2 regions of the Streptomyces sp. NPDC091387 genome follow, and region 1 is predicted to be linked to the other one. Evidence: predicted binding sites of a transcription regulator. Region 1 holds the regulator's gene; the other holds the start of a gene.

Region 1 (10,757 bases):
CGGGGGCCTGGCCGGCGCGGTAGGTGTTCCCGTCGCCGTAGGGGTCCTCGTCGATGCTGAAGGCCTGCGTGTGGCCCGGGTTGTTGGCGTACGGGTCGCCCTGGTGCGAGTGCTGCGGTTGGTGGGGCTGGGGGTACGGGTCGGCGAAGTACTCCGGCTCGTCTGCTCCGCCGCCCTGGTAACCGCCGCCCGGGTGGTAGCCGCCGTTGTTGTTCTGGCCGCCGCCACCGTTGTGCGGGCCGCCGCCGTTGTAGCCGCCGCTGTTGTGCGGGGCGCCGTTTCCTCCTGTCGGCGGCCATTGCTGCTGTCCGTACGGCGGTGGTGCCTGATTGCCGTACGGCTGCTGCCGCGGTTGCTGCTGCGCTTGCTGCGGGGTGCGGTTGTCCCGGCCGCGTCCGATCCTGAATCCAGCCACGTAATCGAACGTACCTGGTCCGTCCGGGGTGGGTGTGAGGGGCGGGGGAACTGGCCCGCCTTTGCGGCCTAGCTGTGACATCCCCTAAGGGAACCCTGGGGGGTTGTCCGCGGGCGGGCGGGCAGGGTCAGCGCGCGTTGAACAGGGCGCTGGTGAACGTGATCAGCGGGCGGTCCGGGGTGGCCGCCGGGTACAGCGCGATCAGGTCCGCGGTCTCGCCGCGGTGGGTGCGTACCACCGTGTCCGGCTTCTTGTCGCCGTCGAAGTCCGCGTAGCGGACGAGGAGGCTCGTTTCTGCGGAGGCCGCGGGGGGCGTCTTCCGGCGCAGCGGTGCCGCCGGGAGGTCGCCGGCCGGGGCCTTGAAGCGGTACGTGCCGCCCGGCCGGCCCGGTCCGTCGGGGCTGCCCAGCAGCAGCGTGCCCTTGGCGGCCGTGCCGGGCTCGTGCGGGCGGGCGGCGTACACCAGGTCGTCGTAGCCGTCGCCGTTCGTGTCCGCCCGGGGCTCGGGGGCCGACAGGGCCGGGCCGGCGCCCGGGATGGTGCCGCCGGCGGCGTGCGGGCGGCCGTCGCGGGTGAAGGGGCCGCGCAGGAAGCTGATCCTGCCCGCGCTCGCCGTCACGGCCAGATCGGGCTTCCCGTCGCCGTCGAAGTCGCCGCAGACGGGGTGGTCGGGCCACTCGTTGCCGAAGCGGGCCCGGTCCGGGATGCGGAGCGCGACCGCCTTGCCGGTGAGGCCCGCGGGGGAGCCGAACAGGATCTGGAGCGGTACGGGCGGGCGGCCGATGCCGTTGTACGGGGGGTCGGTGGCCACGATCAGATCGGTGAAGCCGTCCTGGTCCAGATCGCACGAGGCCTCGGCGTCGAACGCGGAGGGGAGGGTGTCGCCGGTCTTGGCGGCGTTCGCGTGCGCGCTCAGCAACTGGCGTACGGACGGGTCGAGGCCCCGGGAGGCGGAGCCGTACACGATGCCGATGCCCGCGTCGTCGCCGTGCCTCTCGGCCGCGGGCTTCACCAGGTTGTTGAGGACGAGGTCGCGGTGGCCGTCGCCGTTGAAGTCGTCGGGGGTGTGGCTGCCGCCGCCGCGCGGTACGGGGTGGCGCTCGGCGCCCGCGAGGCCGGACAGGGCGGTGGGCAGGGCGTCGCCGTTCTTGCCCGGTCCGGAGGCCGGGGAGCCCGTGCACGCCGTCAGCAGGAGGGCGCAGGCGCAGCCGGCCGCGACGGTGGCCGTCGCCCTTGCGCTACGTATCCGCACTGGAGCACCTCGTCCGTTTCGTGTGCCTCGGGTGTCTCGCCTGCCTGCCTCGTACGTCTCGTACGCCCCGGTGGCCGTCCCACATGATGCGTCACCGGGGCGGGAAAGCAGAAGCGGCCGGTCCTGCCCCCGAGGCAGGTCCGGCCGCTCGTGCACCGCGGTGGCGCGGTACCGGTTACTTCACCGGTTCCGGCTCCGGCGCGTCCGCCGTTTCCGGCTCGCCCGCCGGATCGGCCGGGGTCCTCACGGAGTCGAGCAGCAGCTGCGAGACGTCGACCACCTGGATCGACTCCTTCGCCTTGCCGTCGTTCTTCTTGCCGTTGACCGAGTCGGTCAGCATGACGAGGCAGAACGGGCAGGCCGTGGAGACGATGTCGGGGTTGAGGGAGAGGGCCTCGTCGACGCGCTCGTTGTTGATGCGCTTGCCGATCCGCTCCTCCATCCACATCCGGGCGCCGCCGGCGCCGCAGCAGAAGCCGCGCTCCTTGTGGCGGTGCATCTCCTCGTTCCGCAGACCCGGGACCTTCGCGATGATCTCGCGCGGGGGCGTGTAGATCTTGTTGTGACGGCCCAGGTAGCAGGGGTCGTGGTACGTGATCAGGCCCTCGACCGGCGTCACCGGGACCAGGCGGCCCTCGTCGATGAGGTGCTGGAGCAGCTGCGTGTGGTGGATGACCTCGTACTCGCCGCCGAGCTGCGGGTACTCGTTCGCGATGGTGTTGAAGCAGTGCGGGCAGGTCGCGACGATCTTCTTGGCCGCCTTGGCCTTCTTCGTCGAGTCGTCGTCATCCTCGCCGAACGCCATGTTCAGCATCGCGACGTTCTCCTGGCCGAGCTGCTGGAACAGCGGCTCGTTGCCCAGGCGGCGGGCCGAGTCGCCGGTGCACTTCTCGTCGCCGCCCATGATCGCGAACTTGACGCCCGCGATGTGGAGCAGTTCCGCGAAGGCCTTCGTGGTCTTCTTGGCGCGGTCCTCCAGGGCGCCGGCGCAGCCGACCCAGTACAGGTAGTCGATCTCGGAGAGGTCCTCGACGTCCTTGCCGACGATCGGGACCTCGAAGTCGACCTCCTTGGTCCACTCGACGCGCTGCTTCTTGGCGAGCCCCCAGGGGTTGCCCTTCTTCTCCAGGTTCTTGAGCATCGTGCCCGCCTCCGACGGGAACGCGGACTCGATCATCACCTGGTAGCGGCGCATGTCGACGATGTGGTCGATGTGCTCGATGTCGACCGGGCACTGCTCCACGCACGCACCGCAGGTGGTGCAGGACCAGAGCACGTCCGGGTCGATGACGCCGTTCTCCTCTGCGGTCCCGATGAGGGGGCGCTCGGCCTCCGCGAGGGCGGCCGCGGGGACGTCCTTGAGCTGCTCCGCCGTCGCCTTCTCGTTGCCCTCCATGTCCTTGCCGCCGCCGGCCAGCAGGTACGGGGCCTTGGCGTGCGCGTGGTCGCGCAGCGACATGATCAGGAGCTTCGGGGAGAGCGGCTTGCCGGTGTTCCAGGCGGGGCACTGCGACTGGCAGCGGCCGCACTCGGTGCACGTGGAGAAGTCGAGGATGCCCTTCCAGGAGAACTGCTCGACCTGGGAGACACCGAAGGTGTCGTCCTCGCCCGGGTCCTCCCAGTCGATCTCCTTGCCGCCCGAGGTCATCGGCTGCAGCGCGCCGAGCGCGACCTCGCCGTCGGCGTTCCGCTTGAACCAGATGTTCGGGAAGGCGAGGAAGCGGTGCCAGGCGACACCCATGTTGGTGTTGAGCGCGACCGTGATCATCCAGATCAGCGAGACGCCGATCTTGATCATCGCGGTGAGGTAGATGAGGTTCTGCAGCGTGCCGAGCGCGAGTCCCTTGAACGCGAGGACCAGGGGGTACGAGACGAAGTACGCGGCCTCGTAGCCGCCGACGTGGTGGATCGCGCCCTCGAGGCCGCGCAGGGTCAGGATCGCCAGGCCGATGACGAGGATGACGTACTCGACGAAGTACGCCTGCCAGGCCTTCGAGCCCGCGAACCGCGACTTGCGGCCGGCCCGGGAGGGCAGGTTCAGCAGCCGGATGGCGATCAGCACGAGAATGCCGACCGTCGTCATCAGGCCGATGAACTCGATGTACAGCTCGAACGGCAGCCACTCACCGATGATCGGGAGGACCCAGTCGGCCTTGAAGAGCTGTCCGTACGCCTGGAGCAGCGTCGGAGGCAGCGTCAGGAAGCCGATGGCGACGAACCAGTGTGCGAAGCCGACGATCCCCCACCGGTTCATCCGGGTGTGGCCGAGGAACTCCTTGACCAGGGTGATCGTGCGCTGTTTCGGGTTGTCGGTGCGACTGCCGGCCGGGACCGGCTGTCCGAGTGTGACGGACCGGTAGATCTGCGCGACGGCTCGGGCGATGAGCGCAACGCCGACCACGGTCAGCACCAGCGACACGATGATCGCGGCGAGTTGCATTTGGGGGCTCCTCGGGCCTGCGAGGGTGGGTTCCAGCACCTACTGGCACGTACTGGTGATTACTAAGCAGTAACTTAATCAGTCTGTGCTGACACTATCCACTTATTCCGCCGCGCTGTAGTTGGGCAGGCGGTGATCTGTGTCGCTCAGGCATGCCTGGCCGCGCCGGGTGAGGCCGCGGACCGCCCCGCGCAGCGGTGCGTGCACCGCCTCGGCCAGGATCGCCAGGTCCAGCGCGAGCCCGTGGTGCTCGGCGTAGTGCTGGTCGAGGAGGTCCGCCTCGTCCCACGGCATCGTGGAGCGGCCGCGCACCTGGGCCAGGCCGGTCAGTCCGGGCTTCAGCTCCCGCCGCCAGTCCCGCGCACCGGCCGCCGCGCCTCGTTCGTCGCCCGGTGCGAGCGGTTCGGGGCCGACCAGGGAGAGCTCGCCCCGTACGACGTGGGGCAGCCGGGAGAGCACGTCCAGCCGCAGCCGCCGGGTGCGCAGGGACCGCAGCACGAAGGGCCTGCCCGCCAGTCCGGTGCGGGGGGAGCGCGTCAGTACGCCGCCGGGGCGCCGCCGCACGGCGAGGACGAGGGCGGCCGCCGCGAGGGCGGGGGTGGCCAGGAGGAGGAGCGCGGAGCCGAGGAGCAGGTCCAGGGTGCGCTTGGCGGAGGGGCGCGGCGGGGCTGCCGGGGCCAGCGCCCGCAGGGCCGCGAGGGCGCTCGCCGTGCGGGACGGCCGCGGCGGCTGCCAGGGATGCCGTGCCGTCTGCCACGGATGCCGCACCGGGCTGCGCCTCGGCGCCTGCCTCTGTCTCGGCCTCGGCCTCTGGGTCTGCATCGTTCGCACCTGCCTGGGATCGGCCGCGGCGGTTGGCTGCCGGGGGCGGCCGCCCGGGGGTGATGCCTGGCGGGCCGACTGCCGGGCGGGTTGATCGCCTGCCACCGGTTGGCTGTCTGTTTTGTGCGGCTCACGCCATTTTGTGACAGAACGATCCCATGGCGCGATGATGGTGAGGGGTGTGTGGCCCACCGGGCGGGCAGGTGTCGTCCGCGGTCGGCTCGAATCCGTCCCCGCGTGAGTCATATGTGAGATGTGTCCGTCGTCACAAAGGTGAACAATTCACTGGTGGCGCGGAGTGTGTGCACGATAGTTGAGTCGCCTCGACTCAGGTCTGTTGACTCCGGGAGCGATGTCATGCATCCTTGAGCCAGATCCACTCAAGTAGTCAGTTGGAGGAATTGAAATGGCACGTGCGGTCGGCATCGACCTGGGCACGACTAACTCCGTCGTCAGCGTTCTCGAAGGCGGCGAGCCCACCGTCATCACCAACGCCGAAGGCGCCAGGACCACGCCGTCCGTCGTCGCCTTCGCGAAGAACGGCGAGGTTCTGGTCGGCGAGGTCGCCAAGCGCCAGGCAGTGACGAACGTCGACAGGACCATCCGCTCCGTCAAGCGCCACATGGGCACTGACTGGAAGATCGACCTGGACGGCAAGAGCTTCAACCCGCAGCAGATGAGCGCCTTCATCCTGCAGAAGCTGAAGCGTGACGCCGAGTCGTACCTGGGCGAGAAGGTCGCCGACGCGGTGATCACCGTCCCGGCGTACTTCAACGACTCCGAGCGTCAGGCGACGAAGGAGGCCGGCGAGATCGCGGGCCTGAACGTCCTGCGCATCGTCAACGAGCCGACGGCCGCCGCGCTGGCGTACGGGCTCGACAAGGACGACCAGACGATCCTCGTCTTCGACCTCGGTGGCGGCACGTTCGACGTGTCCCTCCTGGAGATCGGTGACGGCGTCGTCGAGGTGAAGGCCACCAACGGTGACAACAACCTCGGTGGTGACGACTGGGACCAGCGCGTCGTCGACTACCTGGTGAAGCAGTTCGCCAACGGGCACGGCGTGGACCTGTCCAAGGACAAGATGGCTCTCCAGCGTCTCCGCGAGGCCGCGGAGAAGGCGAAGATCGAGCTGTCGTCCTCGACGGAGACCACGATCAACCTGCCGTACATCACGGCGTCGGCCGAGGGCCCGCTGCACCTGGACGAGAAGCTCACGCGCTCGCAGTTCCAGCAGCTCACCGCGGACCTCCTGGACCGCTGCAAGAACCCGTTCCACAACGTCATCAAGGACGCGGGCATCCAGCTCTCCGAGATCGACCACGTCGTTCTCGTCGGTGGCTCGACCCGTATGCCGGCCGTCGCCGAGCTCGTCAAGGAGCTCACGGGCGGCCAGGACGCCAACAAGGGTGTGAACCCGGACGAGGTCGTCGCCATCGGCGCCTCGCTCCAGGCCGGTGTCCTCAAGGGCGAGGTCAAGGACGTCCTGCTCCTCGACGTGACCCCGCTGTCCCTCGGTATCGAGACCAAGGGAGGGATCATGACGAAGCTCATCGAGCGCAACACCACGATCCCGACCAAGCGCTCCGAGATCTTCACGACGGCCGAGGACAACCAGCCGTCCGTGCAGATCCAGGTCTACCAGGGCGAGCGCGAGATCGCGGCGTACAACAAGAAGCTCGGAATGTTCGAGCTGACCGGCCTGCCGCCGGCCCCGCGTGGCGTCCCGCAGATCGAGGTGGCGTTCGACATCGACGCCAACGGCATCATGCACGTCGCTGCCAAGGACCTCGGCACCGGCAAGGAGCAGAAGATGACCGTCACCGGTGGCTCCTCGCTGCCGAAGGACGAGGTCAACCGGATGCGCGAAGAGGCCGAGCAGTACGCGGACGAGGACCACCGCCGCCGCGAGGCCGCCGAGTCGCGCAACCAGGGCGAGCAGCTCGTCTACCAGACGGAGAAGTTCCTCAAGGACAACGAGGACAAGGTCCCCGGCGACGTGAAGACGGAGGTGGAGGCCGCGCTCACCGAGCTGAAGGAGAAGCTCAAGGGCGAGGACACCGCCGAGATCCGTACCGCCACCGAGAAGGTCGCGGCCGTCTCCCAGAAGCTGGGCCAGGCGATGTACGCCAACGCCCAGGCCGAGGGCGGCCCGCAGGACGCGCAGCCGGGTGCCGGGCAGGCCCAGGGCGACGGTCAGGACGATGTCGTCGACGCCGAGATCGTCGACGACGAGAAGGACACCAAGGGCGGTGCGGCGTGACCGAGGAGACTCCGGGCTTCGAGGAGAAGCCCGACGTCCCCTCCGGCGCCACCTCTGACGACGCCGGGACGGAGGCCGCCACCCCCTCTTCCGAGGAGGCGGCGGCCCCCGCCGGGGACGCGAACCAGACAGCCGGTCTGACGGCACAGCTGGACCAGGTCCGCACCGCGCTCTCCGAGCGCACGGCAGACCTCCAGCGGCTCCAGGCCGAGTACCAGAACTACCGCCGCCGTGTGGAGCGGGACCGGGTCACGGTCAAGGAGATCGCGGTCGCGGGTCTCCTGTCCGAGCTCCTGCCCGTGCTCGACGACGTCGGCCGGGCCCGCGAGCACGGCGAGCTCCTGGGCGGGTTCAAGTCGGTGGCCGAATCGCTGGAGACGGTCGTCGCCAAGCTCGGCCTGCAGCAGTTCGGCAAGGAGGGCGAGCCCTTCGACCCGACGATCCACGAGGCCCTGATGCACTCGTACGCGCCGGACGTCACCGAGACGACCTGCGTGGCGATCCTGCAGCCCGGGTACCGGATCGGCGAGCGCACCATCCGTCCCGCACGGGTGGCGGTGGCCGAACCCCAGCCCGGGGCGACGCCCGCGGCCGCGAAGGACGCGAAAGAAGAGCAGGCAGCCGACGAGGAGAGCGGTGGCGGCGAGGAGGTCTGACATTCCGTCCGACCACTTGGCGGCACACCGCCCGGCCCGCAGGGCCTTCGGCCGGGATCAGGCGGGGCTCCACGAGCCCGGCAGGATCCCGGCGGAAGGCCCTGGGCCGGTCGTCCGGAAGGAGGGACGTCGATGAGTACGAAGGACTTCGTCGAGAAGGACTACTACAAGGTTCTCGGCGTCCCGAAGGACGCCACGGACGCCGAGATCAAGAAGGCGTACCGGAAGCTCGCCCGCGAGTTCCACCCGGACGCCAACAAGGGTGACAACAAGGCGGAGGAGCGCTTCAAGGAGATCTCCGAGGCCAACGACATCCTCGGTGACACCAAGAAGCGCAAGGAGTACGACGAGGCCCGCGCCCTCTTCGGCAACGGCGGCTTCCGCCCCGGACCCGGCAGTGGTGGCGGCAACTTCAACTTCGACCTGGGGGACCTCTTCGGAGGCGCCCCGGGCGGTGGCCAGGGCGGCGGAGCCGGCGGCTTCGGCGGCGGTGGCGGCGGCCTGGGCGATGTCTTCGGCGGCCTCTTCAACCGGGGCGGCGGAGCCGGCACCCGGGTGCAGCCGCGCCGCGGCCAGGACATCGAGTCCGAGGTGACGCTCAGCTTCACCGAGGCGGTCGACGGGGCCACGGTCCCGCTGCGGATGTCCAGCCAGGCGCCCTGCAAGGCGTGCTCCGGCACCGGCGACAAGAACGGCACCCCCAGGGTCTGCCCGACCTGCGTCGGCACCGGCCAGGTCTCGCGCGGCACCGGCGGCGGGTTCTCGCTCACCGACCCCTGCGTGGACTGCAAGGGCCGTGGGCTCATCGCCCAGGACCCCTGCGACGTCTGCAAGGGCAGCGGCCGGGCGAAGTCGTCCCGCACCATGCAGGTCAGGATTCCGGCGGGCGTCTCCGACGGCCAGCGGATCCGGCTGCGCGGCAAGGGCAGCCCCGGCGAGCGCGGCGGACCGGCCGGCGACCTCTACGTCGTCGTCCACGTCGACACCCACCCGGTCTTCGGCCGCAAGGGCGACAACCTCACGGTCACCGTGCCCGTCACCTTCACGGAGGCGGCGCTCGGCGGCGAGGTGAGGGTGCCCACGCTCGGCGGACCGCCGGTCACCCTGAAGCTTCCGGCCGGCACGCCCAACGGGCGCACCATGCGCGCCCGCGGCAAGGGCGCGGTCCGCAAGGACGGCAGCCGCGGCGACCTGCTGGTCACCGTGGAGGTGGTCGTTCCCCAGGACCTGGGCACGGACGCCCGGGACGCCCTGGAGGCCTATCGCAAGGCGACCGCGGACCAGGACCCGCGGGCGGAGCTGTTCCAGGCAGCGAAGGGAGCTTGAGATGGACGGCCGCCGGCGTAATCCGTACGAACTGACCGAAGAGTCCCCGGTGTACGTGATCTCGATCGCGGCCCAGCTCTCGGGCCTGCATCCCCAGACGCTGCGCCAGTACGACCGCCTCGGCCTGGTCTCTCCCGACCGCACGGCCGGGCGCGGCAGGCGCTACTCGGCCCGCGACATCGAGCTGCTGCGCACCGTGCAGCAGCTGTCGCAGGACGAGGGCATCAACCTCGCCGGCATCAAGCGCATCATCGAGCTGGAGAACCAGGTCGCGGCCCTCCAGCAGCGTGTCGCCGAGCTCTCGGCGGCCGTGGACGGAGCGGCGGTGACGCTGCAGCAGCGCGAGGCGCAGGTGCACGCGTCGTACCGGCGCGATCTGGTGCCGTACCAGGACGTGCAGCACACCAGCGCCCTGGTGGTCTGGCGGCCCAAGCGGCCCAAGGAGTAGGGCCTCTCGTTTGGATCATGCTGGGCTCGTGGGGTCTGGCGCCGCACCTCGCGGCGTTGTCGTCAATCACCAACGCTCCGCGTTGCCTCAATCCTCCGCCTTGCGATGCACGACGCCAGACCCCACTCCCTGATCCAGCCCGATCCAAACGAAAGGCCCTAGTACCTCAGCACTTCCCGAGGCCCGTCGTCCCGCTCGCGCGGGGCGGCGGGCCTTCGTGTTGTCCCGGCCGGGGCCCGGCGATCCCGGAGCCGACGAGCAGGGCGCCGAGCTGGGTGCGGCTGGTGGCGTTGAGCGTGTGCATGAGCCTGGAGACGTGGGCGCGGCAGGTGCGGACGCTGATGCCGAGCTTCCCGGCCACGACCTGGTCCGTGTGGCCCTCGACCAGGAGGCGGGCGACGCTGAGCTGGACGGCGGTGACCGAGGTGCTGGCCGGGGCGGCCGGCACCGGATCGGTGAGCGGGGTGGCCTGCGCCCAGAGGACTTCGTACATCTGGATCAGATAGCGGACCAGCGCGGGGTGGCGGATCTCCAGCGCGACGTCGCGCGCCGCGTTGGCGGGGATGAAGGCCACGGTCCGGTCGAAGACGAGCAGCCGCTCGACCGTCTGCTCCAGCGTGCGGATCTGGATGAGGCCCGGCGGTATCTGGTTCAGATAGGCCTTGAAGGTCTGGTTGTAGCGGATGGGGTGCTGGTAGATGTGCCGGAGCGGGGTGCCCCGCTCCAGGGTGAGCCGGGCCCGCGACAGCGCCCTCTGGAGGTGGTCGGGCGGCCGCGTGCTGCCCGGCTGCAGCGTCCGGATCTCCTCCGTGGCGCTCTCCGTCGCGTTCTGGATGGTGGCGTCGATCAGGGGGATGCCCTCGAGGACGGTGATGGCGAGGTTGGGGTCCGTACTGGCCACGCCGGCCAGCGGTGCCAGCGAGTCGACCAGCGCGGCCGAGAGGCTGACGCGTTCGTGGATCTCCCGGACGACGGGCTGCAGCAGGTGGGCCAGGGCGGCGGACGGCGGCACGGGACGCACCCAGGCGTCGTCCTGCGGGTCGGGGTGGACCAGCGCCAACTCGGTGAGGCAGGGGGCCGGCTGGATGGCGGCCCGGGGTATCCGTCCCGCGCTCAGCGCCTCGGTGTAGATCCT
Region 2 (10,757 bases), on a different contig from region 1:
CCTTGATCGAGAACGGCCGCAGCCCCGGTCCGGGCCCGGTCATGGCGCCGGGGTCTCCAGGGCGTAACCGACGCCGTGCACGGTACGGATCCGCTCCGCGCCGATCTTCCGGCGCAGCGCCTTGATGTGGCTGTCGACGGTCCGGGTGCCGGAGGCGTCCGCCCAGTCCCAGACCTCGGCCAGCAGCTGCTCCCGGGAGAGCACGGCGCGCGGCGTGTTGGCCAGGCAGACCAGCAGGTCGAACTCGGTCGGCGTCAGGTGGACGTCGTCCGCCCGCACCCGCACCCGGCGCTGCGCGTGGTCGATCTCCAGCTCGCCGAGGCGCAGTATGCCGCTGCGCGGCGTCACGGCGGCCAGCGCGGCCCGCTCGACCCGGCGCAGCAGGACGTGCACCCGGGCCGCCAGCTCACGCATGGAGAACGGCTTGGTCATGTAGTCGTCGGCGCCGACCCCGAGGCCGACGAGCATGTCGGTCTCGTCGTCCCTGGCGGTCAGCATCAGGACCGGCACCGGGCGCTGGGCCTGCACCCGGCGGCAGACCTCCAGCCCGTCGAAACCGGGGAGCATGATGTCGAGCACCATCAGATCCGGCTGCCAGGCCTCGGCCGCGTCCACGGCCGCGGGGCCGTCGAGCGCGGTCTGAACCAGGAAGCCCTCGGCCCGCAGCCGGGCGGAAATGGCATCGACGATTGTCGCGTCGTCCTCGACCACCAGCACCCGGCGCTGCGCGCCCGGGGTGGCCGCGACACCGTTGTGGGTGGTGTGTGTCTGTTCCATCGCCCCGCCCCTGCCCGTTCTCACGGAGGCCATTCCCCCGGACGCACGGTTATCGCTTGTGAATTTCGTGGGAGATCCCGCTATCGGTCAGCAGCGTAAAGGCAGCGGGCGGCTCCCGGCTACGCAGGGTGCAAGGGCGTGGAAGCTCGTCGGCCGCGCGGAGGAGGCGGAGTGTCGCTCTTGTGGCGCTTGGCCCCCGGGCGTCCCGGGGGCCCGCATACCCGGCGGGGGGATCTCAGGCGGCACGAATTGCGAGATGGACCACGTCGGGCACACCTCGGGCAACGCCTACTTCTTCGGTTCGAACCCCATGGAATCCGGCATTGCGCAAGGCTTGTTCGAACTTATCGGACGGCTGTGCGGACCACACGGCGAGCACTCCGCCGGGTGTGAGCCGCTGGTGGCAGTCGGCGAGACCGGCGGGGGAGTAGAGGTTTCCGTTGTCCTCCGTGACCGTCCAGTCGGGCCCGTTGTCGATGTCCAGGCACAGGGCGTCGTAACGTTCCGTAGTCGTACGGAGGTGGGCGACGAGATCCGTCGTCAGGACCGCGGTCCGCGGGTCGGCGAGCGCCGCCCGTGAGATCCCGGCCAGCGGCCCGTCCAGGTGCCAGTCCACGATGGCCCGCTCCCGCTCCACCACCGTGATCCGCCCCCAGCGCGGCTCCGCGGCGGCCCGCGCGAGCGAGAACCCGACCCCGAGCCCGCCGATCAGCACCGCCGGGGCCGGCCGCCCGGCGGGCAGCGCGGCGAGCGCGGCGTCGATCAGCAGCCGCTCGGAGCGCCCGTCCGAGGTGTCCATCAGGAAGCACCCGTTGGCAATGATCTCGAAGCCGTCGCCCCGCCGGCGCAGGACGACCTCTCCGTACGGTCCCTCCCGGCGCTCGAGGGTGACGGGGGCGAGGGCGTCGGGGCCGTGGGTGTGGTGCATGGCGCGGGTCTCCGGTGGTCGGTCGACGGCCGGGTCACCGCCGCTCTGTGTCCCGGCCATCCTGGCCCGCCGGGCCGCGTCCGGGCCAGCGGATTGCCCGATCGGGCACCGGTCCGGCCCCGTTCGGGGGACGGGCCGGACGCTTCTCCGCCCCGGCGCGCCGGTGGCCTCAGCGCGCCCGTGGCGGCGCGGCGACCGTCACGTCCGCGGCCGGCCGGGTGACCTCGGCGTCGCCGCTGATCGCCCACGCCCGCCTGCCGCCTTCCACCGGATTTCGCCCGGAGCACAAGGCGGGGGGACTACCCGAACCCCGTACGGCGTTGGACACAGGGCACATGGAGGCAGGCGCAGCGGTGGCCGCCCACGTGATCGCTCACAGCGAACACACCCCGGGGAACATTGAGCGGCTCAGAAGCATTGAGTCTTCATAGCTCAACTTGACTGCCGAAGGGGAGATCATGGCTACTGAGTCCAATGCGGTCACACCGCTCACCCTGCCTGTGCTGCCGCTCGACGACGAGGTCGTGCTGCCCGGGATGGTGGTACCTCTGGACCTGTCCGACAACGACGTACGCGCCGCGGTGGAGTCCGCCCAGGCCGCGGCCCGCGAGGGCGGCGGCAAGCCCGAGGTGCTGCTCGTTCCGCGCATCGACGGCACCTATACCGGGATCGGTGTCATCGGCACCGTCGAACAGGTCGGACGGCTCTCCGACGGAGACCCCGGCGCGCTCATCCGAGGCCGCGGCCGGGTACGGATCGGCGCCGGGACCAGTGGGCCCGGCACGGCGCTCTGGGTGGAGGGGACCCGGGTCGACTCCACCGTCCCCGATCCCCTTCCCGGCGCCGCCGCCGAGCTGGCCAAGGAGTACAAGGCGCTCGCCACCAGCTGGCTGAAGCAGCGCGGCGCCTGGCAGGTCGTGGACCGGGTCCAGCAGATCGAGGACCTCTCCACGCTCGCCGACAACTCCGGATACTCGCCCTTCCTCACCGTCGCCCAGAAGGTGCGGCTGCTGGAGACCACCGACGCGGTCGCCAGGCTGAAGCTCGCCATCCAGTGGCTCGGCGAACACCTCGCCGAACAGGACGTCGCCGAGTCGATCGCCAAGGACGTCCAGGAGGGCGTCGACAAGCAGCAGCGCGAGTTCCTGCTGCGGCGCCAGCTCGACGCCGTACGCAAGGAGCTCTCCGAGCTCAACGGTGACTCCGGCTCCGGCGACGAGTCCGACGACTACCGGGCCCGTGTCGAGGCCGCCGATCTCCCCGGCAACGTGCGCGAGGCCGCGCTCAAGGAGGTCGACAAGCTGGAGCGCTCCTCCGACCAGAGCCCCGAGGGCTCCTGGATCAGGACCTGGCTCGACACCGTCCTCGAACTGCCGTGGACCGAGCGGACCGAGGACGCCTACGACATCCGCGGCGCCCAGGCGATCCTGGACGCCGAGCACGCGGGCCTCCAGGACGTGAAGGAGCGCATCACCGAGTACCTCGCGGTGCGCAAGCGGCGCGCGGACCGCGGTCTGGGCGTTGTCGGCGGCCGGCGCGGCGGTGCCGTGCTGGCCCTGGTCGGTCCGCCCGGCGTGGGCAAGACCTCGCTCGGGGAATCCGTCGCGCACGCCATGGGCCGCAAGTTCGTCCGCGTCGCGCTCGGCGGTGTCCGGGACGAGGCCGAGATCCGCGGCCACCGGCGCACCTACGTCGGCGCGCTTCCCGGGCGCATCGTCCGCGCCATCAAGGAGGCCGGTTCGATGAACCCGGTCGTCCTGCTCGACGAGATCGACAAGGTCGGCTCCGACTTCCGGGGCGACCCGGCCGCGGCGCTCCTCGAAGTGCTCGACCCGGCCCAGAACCACACGTTCCGCGACCACTACCTGGAGGTCGAACTCGACCTCAGCGACGTGGTCTTCCTGGCCACCGCCAACGTCCTGGAAGCGATCCCGGAGGCCCTCCTCGACCGGATGGAGCTGGTCAGGCTCGACGGCTACACCGAGGACGAGAAGGTCGTCATCGCCCGCGACCACCTGCTCCCGCGCCAGCTGGAGCGGGCCGGCCTGGAGAAGGACGAGGTCACCCTCGACGAGTCCGCGCTGCGGAAGCTGGCCGGCGAGTACACCCGCGAGGCCGGCGTGCGGAACCTGGAGCGGGCCGTGGCCCGGCTGCTGCGCAAGGTAGCGGCCCAGCAAGAACTGGGTGACCGGGAGCTGCCGTTCACGGTGACCGACGAGGACCTGCGCGGGCTCATCGGGCGGCCGCACCACGTCCCCGAGGCCGCCCAGGACCCGGCGGAGCGCCGCACCGCGGTGCCGGGAGTGGCCACCGGGCTCGCGGTGACCGGAGCCGGCGGAGACGTGCTCTTCGTGGAGGCGTCGCTCGCCGACCCGGAGACCGGGGCGTCCGGACTGACCCTCACCGGCCAGCTCGGCGACGTCATGAAGGAGTCCGCGCAGATCGCGCTGAGCTTCCTGCGGTCGCACGGCGCGGAGCTGGAACTGCCGGTCGCGGACCTCAAGGACCGGGGCGTGCACATCCACTTCCCGGCGGGCGCGGTCCCCAAGGACGGCCCGAGCGCGGGCATCACCCTGACGACCGCGCTGGCCTCGCTGCTCTCCGGACGGCAGGTCCGTACGGATGTGGCGATGACCGGTGAGGTGTCACTGACCGGACGGGTGCTGCCGATCGGCGGCCTGAAGCAGAAGCTGCTGGCCGCCCACCGCGCGGGCATCACCACCGTGGTGATCCCCCAGCGCAACGAGGCCGACCTGGACGACGTCCCGGCCGAGGTGCTGGAGAAGCTGGACGTCCACCCGGTCACCGACGTCCGCCAGGTACTGGACATCGCCCTCGCCCCGGCCCTGGCCAGGGCGGAACGGAGGATCCCGGCCGCCGCGTAGGTGTCACGCAGTGACGGGCGTGGCACCACGGGCACGGCCGGTACGGACGGCCCGCCTCCCCGGCGACGGGGGAGCGGGCCGTTTCGCGTACCCGGACGCGCGGCGGCTCAGGGCGGGGATTCCCCAGGGGCCCGCTCAGGGGCGGTAGATCGTGCCCGGGACCGGCTCGGCGGGCGCCATCAGCTGGGGCACCGTCACGAAGGTGTAGCCGCGCTTCTTCAGCTCGTCGATGATGCCGGGCACCGCGGGCACCGAGCCCTTGTAGATGTCGTGCAGCAGGATGATGCCGTCCTTGCTCGCCTGGTCGAGTATCCGCTTCTTGATCAGCGCGGAGTCCGTCGTCGAGTAGTCCTTGGCGGTGGCGCTCCACAGGATCTGGGAGAGTCCCAGATCCTTGCTTATCCCGGAGACGGTGTCGTCGGTGCGGCCCTGCGGCGGGCGCATCAGCCGCGGCTTCTTGCCGGTGATCGCCGCTATCGCGTTCTGCGTCTTCTCCAGCTCGGCGCGTATCTGCGCGGGCTTCTTGTCCGTCAGGATCTCGTGCGACCAGGTGTGGTTGGCCACCTCGTGTCCCTCGGCCTCGATCCGGCGGACGGTGTCGGGGTGCTTCTTCACGTGGTTCTTGCCCAGCAGGAAGAAGGTCGCGTGGACCTTCTCCTTCTTGAGGATGTCCAGCAGGTGCGGCGTGGCCTCGGCGGGGCCCGCGTCGAAGGTGAGGGCTATGCACTTGGCCTTGCGGCAGTCCACCGGTCCGAACGACCCCTTGGAGTCCGAGCCGGCGTCGGCGCGGGCGGAGCCGGGGGCGGTGGTCTCCATCGAGCAGCCACTGAGCGTCAGGGTGAGGGCTGTCACAAGGGCGACGGCCAACCCCGTACCGACGGACTTCGTCCTACTGGGCAAAACAGGTCACTCCCTCATGGCTGAACGGCGCACAGGCCGTGCGCTCCGTGAGGACTATACACATGGCGTATACACGCGGTGCATAGAGGGGGTGCCTGTCTCTCCTGAATGCCTTGTGCCTGGTCAGGGGCGTGGAACAGGGAAAACCCGGCGACGGGGTGCGTCACCGGGATCTCCCGCGGGAAGGGCGCGCCGGGCGGTTGCCGGCACGGTGGATCAGCCGTTGGCCAGCGCCTGTACGCGGTCGAGGGCGCCGTTGAAGTGGCTGTGGTCGCCGACCGTGGGGCCGGTCGAGGTGTACTGCCACATCGTGTAGAAGCCCCAGCCGGCCGGGAGCGCGCCGACCGTGCTGTCGTAGCGGGCCACCCAGAGCGGGTTGGTGGTGCCGAAGCCCGCGTTGTTGCCCGTGCAGGTCTGCCACCAGCTCGTCGCGGTGTAGATGACCGCGTCGCGTCCGGTGCGCGCCTTGTAGGTGTTCACGAAGTCGCGGATCCAGGAGACCATCGCGGCCGGGGTCTTGCCGAAGCACTGGTCCCCGTACGGATTCCACTCGATGTCGAGCGCGCCCGGCAGTGTCCTGCCGTCCCTGGACCAGCCGCCGCCGTGGTCGACGAAGTAGTTGGCCTGGACGGCGCCGCTCGTCGTGTCCGGGGTGGCGAAGTGGTACGAGCCGCGGATCATGCCGACGTTGTACGAACCGTTGTACTGCTGAGTGAAGTCCTCGTTGGTGTAGTACGTGCCCTCCGTGGCCTTGACGTAGGCCCACTTGACGCCGCTGCTCCAGAGGGCCGCCCAGTTCACGGCGTTCTGGTGACCGCTGACGTCCACGCCCTCGGTCTGGACGGCGCGGGTGCCGACCGGCAGTCCGCCCCGGCCGTCGTGGGCGACGACGCCCATGCCCATGGTGGCGGAACCACGGGCGGGCTTGGTGGGATCTCCGGTGGCCGGGTTGCCCGTGGCGCCGGCGGCGCCGGGCAGGGCCATGAGGAGGGAGAGTGCTGCGAGCAGAGTTCCCGCGGCTGCGAGGCGCGAGCGGCGGACTGTCGTGGAGCCGGATCTGTGCACGGGCATTGCGTGCCTCCGAGGCTTCAGTGGGGGGATCTGCTGATTCAGGGACCGGTGCATACACCCCTGAGGGGACGGCATGGTGTGAACATGCCATGCATGACGCTACGCACGTAGACCCGCACTGCGGAAGGGGGCCTGGGCGGTGCCGTTGGTCTACTCCTGCGAAATACTGGCGGAGCTGCGGCGATGACCAGCGGTGAAAGAAACTTTCAGCGGCAGGAAAGCTCATGAGGGGTGTTGACGTGCACGGGAGCGAAAGAGGGAGTGAACCCGGCGCAGCCCGGGGGAAGTGGTGTGGACCACGAATTCCTTGCCCTGGAGCTGGAGTTGGCTGTCTTCCTGCGCCGCGCTCGGGCGAATTCCGGCGAAATGGCGCGCGAGGTGCACCCGGAGCTGGAAGCGGCCGCCTACGGGCTCTTCGTGCGCCTGGAGTCGGCGGGCCGGCAGCGGGCCACGGACCTCGCGTCGTACTTCGGGGTCGGAAAAGCCACCATGAGCCGTCAACTGCGCGCACTGGAGGGCCTCGGACTGGTGGCACGCGAGCCCGATCCGGCCGATGGGCGGGCCTTCCTCGTCCATCTCACCGACGAGGGTCTCGACCGCTTCCGGCACGTCCGCGACGCGCGCAGGGACCGGTACGTGCGCAAGCTCGCGGACTGGGACCGGGCCGAGGTGGCGGAACTGGCCCGGCTGCTGCACCACTTGAACGCCCGCGCGGAGGACTGACGGCGGCGCGCCCGCGGGCGCGCCTCACAGCTCCGCGTAGACCGCCGTCGCGTCGTCGTGCGTCTTGCTCCGCCGCAGCCGCGTGCGGTCCGTGTCCGCGTCCTCCAGGGCCCGGACCCGGTCGATCAGCCCCTGCGGGCCCTCCTTGCGCAGGACTCCGAGACAGGCCGTCCAGTCGCCCTCGTCGAACATCTCCGTCCAGCGGCTCGCGCCGTCCGTCATCGCGGCCAGGGCCCGCACCTCGGCGAGGGGCGTGCGCCCCGTCACCGCCCGGTGTGCCACGGCCGGATCGGCGGCGGCGGTGAAGAAGCCGCCCTCCTTGTTCCGGAACCGCCCGTCGGCGACCTCCTCCGAGGCGAGCGAGCCCGGCGGCAGCCGGTCGAGCCGGTCGTCCAGCAGGGCGCGTACGGTCCCGTCGGGCGATTCGAGGAGCAGGACGGAATCGGACAGGACCAGGTGTTCGATCTCGGCCCCGTCCCAACGCGCCAGGACTACGGTTGCCTGCGGTGTGCGTACGTGAGAAAGGTCACACAGGGAACGGTGCGTCTCGGCGGTGCGCCGAATGGACTCGGCCAGGATCTCCCGCAGGGTCAGATCCCGTCGCGAACCCGACAGTTCGACCAGGGCGCCACCCAGCCGTGCGGTGAACCACGGAACCGAGTGCACACAACCGTCGTCGCCCTGTGGCGGAGTGACCCCGTCGAGCAGCACCAGCCCCCCGCCCTGGCCGGAAGCGGGCAGGACGGTGGCGGCCCAGTCCTCGTTCGGGCGGCCGGGGATGCCGGCGGCGGTGGCGAGCTCCATACGCATGCGGCCAGTCTGCACGACGCCTTCACCAGGCCTGCACGGGGCTGCGCTGCCCCGTAGCAGCAGGTCAGGAGGGCGGCTGGAGCGGAAGTACGTACTCCGTCAGGGGTGCGGGCGGGCATCCTGCCAAAGCCTGCCCGGAAGTTCCAGCCAGGCGTCCAGGTGTGCCGTCGGGGCCCCGCGGGGAGACTTGTTCGTCAACTCAGGAGTGTTGTTCACTCGTTCGAGTGGCGGAGCGGTTGATGTGCGCCCCCCTCTCAAAAGCACTGGAATGGTCAGAAGCCGTACCAGGGGTCGGGGCGCTCCTTCAAGTGGCCTTGCGTCACCTCTGCTTCAAGGCGGACGAGTCAAGATTGCGAGCACCGGTGCAGAAGAAGCGGCCTCGGAGCAAGGGCGGCAAGAACAGCGGTTCCGAGGTGGCGCCTTCGGCGCCGGCTGAAGGCGGGCGCCGCGTGCGCGTCCGCAGTCGGCTGGTCGCGGGAGTCGCGGTCGTCGGGATCACCGTCATAGCCGCGGGGGCCCCGGCAGCCCTCAGTGCCTCCTCCGATCTGACCGACTCACAGCGGCTGGTCACCCTCGCGGAGCTGAACCAGCAGGCCATCGCGCTGGCGCACTCCCTCGCGGACGAGCGCGACGAGGTCACCGCGTACATCGCGGCCGGCCGACAGGGGAAGCCCGGCGGGACCGGCGCCACCGGGAGCCGGAGTGCCCGCGTCGACCAGCAGGTGGACGAGATCGAGGACGCGGCCCCGGCCGTCCTGCGCCGCGACCTCTCCACCATCCCCTCGCTGCGCCGCGACGCGGTCAGCGGCAAGGGATCCGCGCTGGAGGCCCATCAGTCGTACTCCGAGGTCATCGCCAAGCTCCACGGCCTCGCCGACGAACTCGCGGAGAAGACCCCGCCGCGCGCCGCCGGCTCCGGCCGCGCCCCGCTCGCGCTCGGGCAGGCCACCGAGCACGCCTCGGCCACCCGGGGGCTGCTGCTCGCCGCGCTCGCCGTGCCCCGCAAGGAGCCGGTGACGCAGACCGACCCGTTCACCGGGCTGCCCGTCGAGACCCAGGACGAGGGCGACACCAAGGACGACCGCGCCCGGGACGAGCTGAGCGCCGCCGCCCAGCAGGCCAGGGTCGGCGAGCTCTCCTCGCTCGCCGACTTCGACCAGGCGGCCGGGGCCACCGCCCGCGACAAGCTCGCCTCCACCGTCACCGGCCCCGAGGTCAACAGCGCGGAGAAGTACCTCGCCGAGCTCACCGACCGCCCCGAGCTCTCCGACTCCGATCAGAAGGTCAACAGCAAGAAGACCGGGTCCGCGCTCTCCGCCCGGATCGACCGGATGCGAAGCGTCGAGTCCGCGCTCGGCACCGCCCAGGTCCACCGGCTGGAGCAGCTGCGTGACGACGACGTCACCGCGCTCGAACTGCGGATCGCGCTGCTCGGCGGCTGCCTGCTGATCGCCGTCGGCGTCTCCACCGCCGTGGCCCGCACCCTCACCCAGCCGCTCGCCGTGCTGCGGATCGGCGCCGCCCGGCTCGCCACGGAACCCGACAACGCCGAACCGGTCCGCTACACCGGCCGCAACGACGAGTTCGCCCAGGTCGTGCGGTCCATCAACACCCTGCACGGCCGGCTGCACGGACTGCTCCGCGAGTTCAACGGGCGGTTCGACAGCCTGGAGACCGAGCGGGCCGAGCTGATCGCCGGCCGCGAGGCGCTCACCCTCCAGCGCGCCGAACTCCAGGTGCACACGGCCGATCTGACGGCCCAGCTGGAGAAGCTGAAGAACACCGTCCACCACACCTTCGTCAACCTCTCGCTGCGCAACCTCGGCCTCGTCGAGCGCCAGCTCGGCGTCATCGAGTCGCTGGAGGAGCGAGAGCAGGACCCGGACCGGCTCGCCACGCTCTTCAAGCTCGACCACATGGCCACGGTCATGCGCCGCCACAGCGAGAACATGCTGGTCCTCGCGGGCGCCGAGCACGGACACGGGCACCCGGGACCGATTCCGCTGGTCGACGTCCTGCGCGCGGCGGTCAGCGAGATCGAGCGGTACGAGCGGGTCACCATCCAGTCCCTGCCGCCGCACGCCCAGATCGCCGGATTCGCCGCCGACGACCTCAGCCACCTCGTCGCCGAACTCCTGGAGAACGCCACCTCCTTCTCGCCGCCCGACTCCCATGTCCAGCTCTCCGGCTGGCTGCTGGAGACCGGCGAGGTCATGCTCTCCGTGCAGGACGAGGGCATCGGCATGTCGTCCGTGCGGATGGGCGAGCTCAACACCCGGCTGGGCGACCCGTCGCTCTTCGAGGCGGGCGAGCAGAACGCGGACGGAGCCGGTCTCGGCCTCCAGGTGACGTCGCTGCTGGCCGCGCGCCACGCCGTACGGGTCCAGTTGCGCGAGCAGCAGGGCAGCGGGGTGACCGTCGTCGTCGTACTGCCCAAGGCCCTGCTGCCGAAGGCGCCGCCGACCGCCACCCCGCCGCCGGTCACCGCACCCGGTGACGCGCCCGCCCTGAACCTGCCGGGATCGGTCGCCGAGGCCAACTCCAACGCACTGCCGAGCCGCACCCCGGCACTGCCCGGCGACCCGCTGATCGCGGCGGCCGAGCAGACGATCGCCGAGTCCGGGGCCGTCGACGCGCCCTCCGCCGAGAGCCCTCCCCAGGCC

What was found. Region 1 encodes HspR, which represses chaperone genes until heat shock. Its sites were predicted from a motif close to TTGAGNNNNNNNNNCTCAA; they were not measured.
Region 2: lon (endopeptidase La) is a predicted target of HspR. The motif match lies at 2,123-2,141, and genes of this name have one in related genera.

Annotation. Positions count from the first base shown of each region.
Region 1 covers NZ_JBIVTZ010000013.1:259,666-270,422, reverse strand. Annotated here, with positions in the region: gene ACIQM0_RS27240 (Yip1 family protein) at 1-415, opposite strand, end outside; gene ACIQM0_RS27235 (FG-GAP repeat domain-containing protein) at 543-1,667, opposite strand; gene ACIQM0_RS27230 ((Fe-S)-binding protein) at 1,843-4,107, opposite strand; gene ACIQM0_RS27225 (sugar transferase) at 4,210-4,875, opposite strand; gene dnaK (molecular chaperone DnaK) at 5,336-7,192, shown strand; gene grpE (nucleotide exchange factor GrpE) at 7,189-7,848, shown strand; gene dnaJ (molecular chaperone DnaJ) at 7,981-9,174, shown strand; gene ACIQM0_RS27205 (heat shock protein transcriptional repressor HspR) at 9,176-9,622, shown strand; gene ACIQM0_RS27200 (LuxR C-terminal-related transcriptional regulator) at 9,789-10,757, opposite strand, start outside.
Region 2 covers NZ_JBIVTZ010000002.1:378,648-389,404, forward strand. Annotated here, with positions in the region: gene ACIQM0_RS06010 (HAMP domain-containing sensor histidine kinase) at 1-43, opposite strand, end outside; gene ACIQM0_RS06015 (response regulator transcription factor) at 40-777, opposite strand; gene ACIQM0_RS06020 (spermidine synthase) at 1,013-1,705, opposite strand; gene lon (endopeptidase La) at 2,164-4,590, shown strand; gene ACIQM0_RS06030 (polysaccharide deacetylase family protein) at 4,726-5,406, opposite strand; gene ACIQM0_RS06035 (lysozyme) at 5,707-6,561, opposite strand; gene ACIQM0_RS06040 (MarR family winged helix-turn-helix transcriptional regulator) at 6,853-7,284, shown strand; gene ACIQM0_RS06045 (protein phosphatase 2C domain-containing protein) at 7,309-8,094, opposite strand; gene ACIQM0_RS06050 (nitrate- and nitrite sensing domain-containing protein) at 8,457-10,757, shown strand, end outside.